2 regions of the Priestia sp. TSO9 genome follow, and region 2 is predicted to be linked to the other one. Evidence: a T-box and tRNA genes for the amino acid it is inferred to sense, from the RefSeq annotation. Region 2 holds a T-box; the other holds one or more tRNA genes.
What was found. A T-box is a leader RNA that pairs with one kind of tRNA and senses whether it is charged. The one in region 2 lies ahead of trpS (tryptophan--tRNA ligase), so its partner is inferred to be a tRNA-Trp.
Positions count from the first base shown of each region.

Region 1: it has a tRNA-Trp gene. The T-box ahead of trpS (tryptophan--tRNA ligase) is inferred to sense a tRNA for this amino acid. The anticodon was not compared.

Region 1 covers NZ_JAJEKD010000013.1:604,415-607,842, forward strand. The annotation lists gene LJC66_RS11295 (phospholipase D-like domain-containing protein) at 1-1,333, shown strand, start outside; tRNA gene LJC66_RS11300 (tRNA-Trp) at 1,553-1,626, shown strand; tRNA gene LJC66_RS11305 (tRNA-Leu) at 1,653-1,734, shown strand; tRNA gene LJC66_RS11310 (tRNA-Gly) at 1,754-1,825, shown strand; gene LJC66_RS11315 (Na+/H+ antiporter NhaC family protein) at 2,040-3,428, shown strand, end outside.
Region 2 covers NZ_JAJEKD010000009.1:83,999-87,426, reverse strand. The annotation lists gene LJC66_RS03275 (peptide ABC transporter substrate-binding protein) at 1-1,001, opposite strand, end outside; T-box leader at 1,668-1,872, shown strand; gene trpS (tryptophan--tRNA ligase) at 1,949-2,938, shown strand; gene LJC66_RS03265 (YjbA family protein) at 2,967-3,428, opposite strand, start outside.

The DNA.
Region 1 (3,428 bases), on a different contig from region 2:
TTTGCACAAGGGAAAAGACTTAAAAGTAATGAATACTGAGAATTTTTACGGGAAGAAAGAATCCACAGACCGAGTTATGCTTTTAGAAAATGGTTATTTTTCAGGACTTGTTCGGATGCAGATGATTCAAGAAGCGAGGCATACAATCGATATTGCGTACTTTTCCATCGGTAAAGGTCGTTCTTCGGATTTACTTATGGGCGCTTTATTCGAAGCTGCGGATCGAGGTATACGTATTCGAGTGCTGTTAGACGGGATCTCTCATGGGTTAAAAGGCAAGAGAAAAAATGTTCTGTATGCTCTAGCTTTCCACAATAATATTGAATTAAAGTACTATGAGCCCTTTATTATTTTTAAACCTTGGACATGGCATAATCGTCTTCACGATAAAATAATAGTAGTCGATGGCCAATTAGGTATTAGTGGAGGACGAAACATTGGAGATAAATACTTGGCCAGTCAACCAAATAAAAATTTTGTCTATGACCGTGATGTGCTGATTTATAACACAAAGCAAGAAAGTCATAGTGCCATTCTCTCGATGGAGAAGTATGTAGAGAAATTATGGACTCATCCGTATACACGCAAAGCTTTTCCAAAGCTCAACAAAACTAAACAATTTCGTGGTCTTTCAGGAAAAAAATTGTTGATAGATCAATACGAAGAGGCCAAAAAAGCAAACGAACCTTTTGTTCATCCTTATATTGTATGGAGAGAATCAACGATGCCTACAAGAAAAGTTTCTTTTATTACAAATCCTATCCAAAGAATGAATAAAAGTCCTTTTATATGGAAAACATTTATTAAGCTTTCCCAACAAGCTGAAAAATCCATTGTTGTTCAAAGTCCTTATATCGTACCAACAAAAGAGATGGAACAGTATATAGATAAGCGAGTGAAACCAAAAGTGCAAAGAATTATTTTAACTAATTCGATTACATCCACGCCAAATGCTATGGCTTTTTCTGCATACCTGGGAGTAAAGAATCGCGTTATAAAAGCTGGTTCGAAGCTTTATGAATATCAAAAGCCTTATTCAATTCACGGGAAATCTGTTGTTTATGATCAGCGTTTAAGTGCAGTTGGTTCTTTTAACTTAGATTCACGATCTGTATTTTTAAACACTGAATCCATGGTTATGATAGATAGTGAAGAATTTGCAGCCGAGTTAACAAGAGCTATTGAAACTAAAATTTCTCACAGTATGCTTGTGGGAAATGAGGGAGAACCTGTGGAGTTTTATACGGATTCTCAAAAAAACGTGCCTCCTGTAAAATCTGCACTCCTACATATTCTTTCGGTCTTTACGCGATTTTGGAGACATTTTGTATAGCGCTGTGTTACAGCAGAGTCTTTAAAAACAAATAGCGGAGATTAAAGAGGCTGCAGCTGGTGAAAGGAATGTGTAAACAACTGTGATATGCCTCACAGTTTTTTGAAACCCCTAGTACTAGTTATGATTCATCAAAAGACCTATTGACGAAATTCCATATATGTTTTATTATGATATAGCGTCGTTCATAAACGAGGTTCTTTTGAAGAAATCATTTCTAGGGGCATAGTTTAAAGGTAGAACTACGGTCTCCAAAACCGTCAGTGTGGGTTCGATTCCTACTGCCCCTGCCATTTTGGAGTTATCTTTTAATTCACACGCGGGTGTGGCGGAATTGGCAGACGCGCTAGACTTAGGATCTAGTGTCTTATGACGTGGGGGTTCAAGTCCCTTCACCCGCATCTTTATTTTGATATATGCGCGGAAGTAGTTCAGTGGTAGAACACCACCTTGCCAAGGTGGGGGTCGCGAGTTCGAACTTCGTCTTCCGCTTCTTTTCAAAAGCAGTTTGCATGTGCAAACTGCTTTTTTGTTGTAGAAATAAAGAGTTTTAGTATGCTGTTTGTAATCAGAAATATTTTATTAAAGCAATACTGCTTATACGGGTTGTTTTCGTGAATATAGACACAATATTGGGGTTACATTAAAAGCTAATGAACGATACGTGAAGACATCTAATATGGTTTTTAAGATAGGGGAGAGTCCTATGGAATCTAGTTGGTTTTCAATTATACCGTTTTTAATTGTTATTCCCATAGCTATTTTCACCAAACAAGTGCTGCCAGGGTTGTTTTTAGGCCTATTAGTAGGCGCTTATTTGATTGATCATTCGATTATCGGAGGTGTTGAAAAACTGCTTCACTACGTTGTACAAGCTCTTAGAAACAAAAGTAATATAGAAATCGTCGTCTTTTTATACGCGTTTTCAGGGCTTATCGGAATGATTAAGATGGCTGGAGGAGTTAAGGGGTTTGTAGAAACAGCTGCTGAAAGAATTGATACAAGAAAAAAAGCCCTTATTTTAACCTATGTTTCAACCATTGGAACATTCAGTGCTCCCACATTTCGTTTTGTGACGATCGCGCCCATCATGAGAGCGCTGCTGAAAAAAGTGAAAATGACGACAGCAGAGCTAGGGTTTGTTATTGAAACAACTGCTACTCCTGTTATCGTCTTAATTCCCGTGGCAACGGCATTTGTAGGATACATGGTATCCATCATTCAAATGGCGATTGATCATCAAGGCATAAAACAAGACGCTTATTCTTTGTTCATTCAAAGCATTCCTTATAATTTCTTTTCGATTGTGATTATTTTAGTAGGGATTTATTTAAGCTTTTTTCATCATTCAACATCTACAGCTCCTATGAAGCTCAAGAAAGAAGACGAAAAAGATTGGCATGATTGTCATCCTTGCGTATCGAAGGATTTGCCTTCTAAGCCTTGGAATCTGTTAGTGCCTTTACTTATTGTGATTTCACTCACCTTACTTTTAACATGGTGGAGTGGACATCGTAAGAGTCACACCTTTTTTGAAGCATTTATTAAAGCAGACGTGCTAGAAGCGATGGTAGTAGCTTTAATTATGACTACGTTAATTACCCTCATTTTTTTCTTATTTCAGCGCTTTACATTACAGAATTTGCTTAATGGGTTTATCACAGGAGGGAATGACTTAATGTCCGTTATTCTGCTGTTATCGGTAGTATGGGGGTTATCCGCTGTTACAGAAGACTTGGGTTTTTCGAATTTCGTGACCGCACATTCTAAGTGGATTCCTCAAATGTTTGTCACTCCTTTTATGTTTGTGTTTGGAGCTGCTATTTCTTACTTTATCGGGTCTGCTTGGGGGACGTGGGGGATTTTAATGCCGCTTGGCGTATCGCTTGCGAGTTCTGCAGATATTTCTTTGCCGTTGATTATCGGTGCAGTATTTGCAAGCGGTTCATTTGGAGCGTTTTCTTCGCCTTTAAGCGACGATACGAATACCATCGCCAAAATATTAGATTTATCTGTTATTGAATATGCCAAATATAAATTAAAGCCAGCTTTAATTGCAGCTGGAATAACAGTTGCTTTTTATCTCGTTGTATCT
Region 2 (3,428 bases):
CCTTTACGATCAATTGCATAAGCTAATGCTTTACGAATGTTCACGTTGTCTAAAGGTTTTTGTTCTGTATTAAACTTGTACCAGTAAGTACCTGCAATCTCTTGAATGTTTAATGAACCGTCTTTCTTTAATTCAGGAAGTGCATCAGCCGGTAATTGACCAGTAGGCATACCCGCCCAGTCTAACTCACCGTTTTTAAACATTGAAAGTTCAGTGTTATTATCATTGATCATGTACATTTCAACTTTTTTAAGTTTTACAGCATCTTTATCCCAATAGTTTTCATTAGGAACTAACTCGATTTTGTCATTATGTTTCCAAGCTTTAAGCTTGAAAGGACCGTTTGACGTATAGTTTTCGCCTGCATTTGTGTACCATTTTTCATTTGATTCAGCAATTTTCGTATTCACTGGGAAGTACGTATAAAAAGCTGTTAATTCTAAGAAATATGGCGTTGGGTTTTCTAATGTTACTTCAAGCGTTTTATCATCTGTTGCTTTAACGGCAACATCCTCTAATGAACCTTTTCCTTCATTGGCAGCTTGTGCATTTTTAACATAGTATAATTGATATGCATATTGAGATTCGTTTTTAGGATCTAACGCCCATTTCCATGCATATTCGAAATCTTTTGCTGTTACAGGGTCACCATTTGACCATTTTGCATCGTCGCGAATCGTAAACGTATATTTAGTTTGGTCATCGCTGACCTTCACATCTTTCGCCATTGCATTTTCAGGTTTTCCATCTTTACCGATACGAGTTAAACCTTCAAATGTTTGTAATAATACGTTTGATGACGTTGAATCATTAGCTAAGCCTGGGTTTAGTGAAAAAGGCTCAGTTTTAATGTTTACGCGAAGCTCTTGCTCTTTTTTCTTGTCGCCGCCATCACTGCTAGCATTTTCACTGCCACCAGATTCTTTGTTAAATCCACATGCAGCTAAAAACAAGCTCATTACAAGCAGCAAACTGAAAAGAATCGACAACCTTTTCTTCATTGCGTGTTACCCCCTATTAAGTTTTGTTTGTGTGGCAACCATATTTTTTTGATATGCACTAATTTCTTAATCCTCTTTCAATACAAAATAATCAGTTATTTTTTCACGTAGTAGAGCGTTAAAGACCTCGCTGCAAAATTATTCTTCTACCCTATGAAACTGTCATCAATTGTTTACATGCTGTAAATCCAATGTATGCGCTTAATATGTAGAAGACTCATTCATTACAAAATTCGCTAATTGAAACAAAACATTGTCTATTTTGTGTTTTCTGAAAAATTAAGAAATTGTAATACCTTTGTAAAAAATATGTTTGTTACGCCTATTATAAATATTTTAAAAATTTATTGCAATACTATTATTTAATGGTATTTTTTTGTCATGAGGGAAAAAACCTTATCTTATAAGGATTGTGCCTACTTGTCAGACTTCTAAAATCTTTTTTGTAGTATAGGTATTACGATAGTATTACAAAGCTATTAGAAATACTAAATAAAAGATTTTTACCAAATCCTCCACCAAATTTTCATCAAGAAATGCTTTAATTAAAAGGTTCTTGTCTTTTTTTGCCGCTGAAAAATTCCAGTAAATTGTCTTATAAAACTTTTTAGCGATAAGATGTTTAAATTCCTGCTTTTTCGCGTTATAATAACGAATAACTATATAATTAAAGCTGTGAAAAAGAGTAGTATGCAGAATTTTCATTTTTAGAGAGTTTGTGGCTGGTGAGAACAAACATTGAAACCTGCAGAATGGACTTTGGAGCTTTCAAGTGCAAAGCTTGAACGTTGACCTCAACGTTATATGAATAAAGATAGTTCACAATTATGTGTGCTAATTAGGGTGGCAACGCGGTCCATTCGCCCCTAGCTTATGCTAGGAGCGGATGGGCCTTTTTATGTTGTATTCGTAAATTAGCATCATATATGTGCAGATGAAAGGAAGATTTGATGAAAACAATTTTTTCAGGTATTCAACCAAGCGGTACAATCACTTTAGGTAACTACATTGGAGCGATGAAGCAATTTGTTGAACTTCAACATGACTATAACTGTCATTTTTGTATTGTAGATCAGCATGCGATTACAACGCCTCAAGATCGTTTAGCACTTCGTAAAAACATTCGCAGCCTTGCTGCTCTGTATGTAGCGGTAGGAATTGATCCAGCAAAATCGACTTTATTTATTCAATCGGAAGTACCTGCCCACACAGAAGCGGGATGGATGTTACAGTGCGTAGCGTATATCGGTGAACTTGAACGTATGACTCAGTTTAAAGATAAGTCCGCTGGAAAAGAAGCAGTATCAGCAGGATTACTAACTTATCCTCCATTAATGGCAGCGGATATTCTTTTATACAACACCGATTTGGTTCCAGTTGGTGAAGATCAAAAGCAGCATTTAGAATTAACGCGTGACTTAGCTGAGCGCTTTAACAAAAAATACAATGATATCTTCACTATTCCTGAAGTACGTATTCCAAAAGTGGGAGCACGCGTCATGTCTCTTCAAGATCCTACGAAAAAAATGAGCAAGTCCGATCCAAACCAAAAAGCTTTCATTACGCTCTTGGATGACGCAAAAACAATTGAAAAGAAAATCAAAAGTGCCGTAACAGATTCAGAAGGTATTGTTCGCTATGATAAAGAAAATAAGCCAGGTATTTCAAACTTATTAAGTATTTATTCAATCCTAGCCAATAAATCGATCGAAGACATTGAAGCAATGTACGAAGGCAAAGGTTATGGTGACTTTAAAGCTGACACAGCTAAAGTGGTAGCTGAAGCACTCGCTCCAATTCAAGAAAGATATTATGAATTAGTTGATTCTAGCGAGCTAGATGATATTTTAGATCAAGGTGCCGATAAAGCAAATGCAACGGCTAATAAAATGCTTCGCAAAATGCGAAACGCAATGGGAATTGGCCGTAAACGTTAAAAAAACGACTGCTATGCAGTCGTTTTTTTTAATTAACTTTTGGCTCTTGTTCAATTTCCCAAAGTTTCTCAAAGAAAGGTTGTCCTTTTACTAAGCGCTCGCATAATAATTTATGCTTCGGTGACCACCCTGACTTCGTTTCATCGTATAGCTGACTCCATACGTCTTGAAACGACATCTCTTGAATGTCTTCGTATTTCGTTGGATTCCACTCCGTGTACCAGTAGCGGATTTGAGCTGTATTTTTTGTGGTATGTAGCTGATCAAGTGCCATAAATAACAGCTGTTTTAGCTGACGTTCTTTACGTGTTAGTCCTCTCATCGTTTCAGGAGACGGTGAAAGAATATGATGCTCTTTTTTATTTAGCTCGTCTTCACTGAACTTATATTCTAGCTCTTCTTGATCCGCAATCATCTCATAGACTAACTGTTCCTGTCTTGGAATTAAGCGGCTTTTTCGAATCGGAATATGATATCCCATCGTATCAAT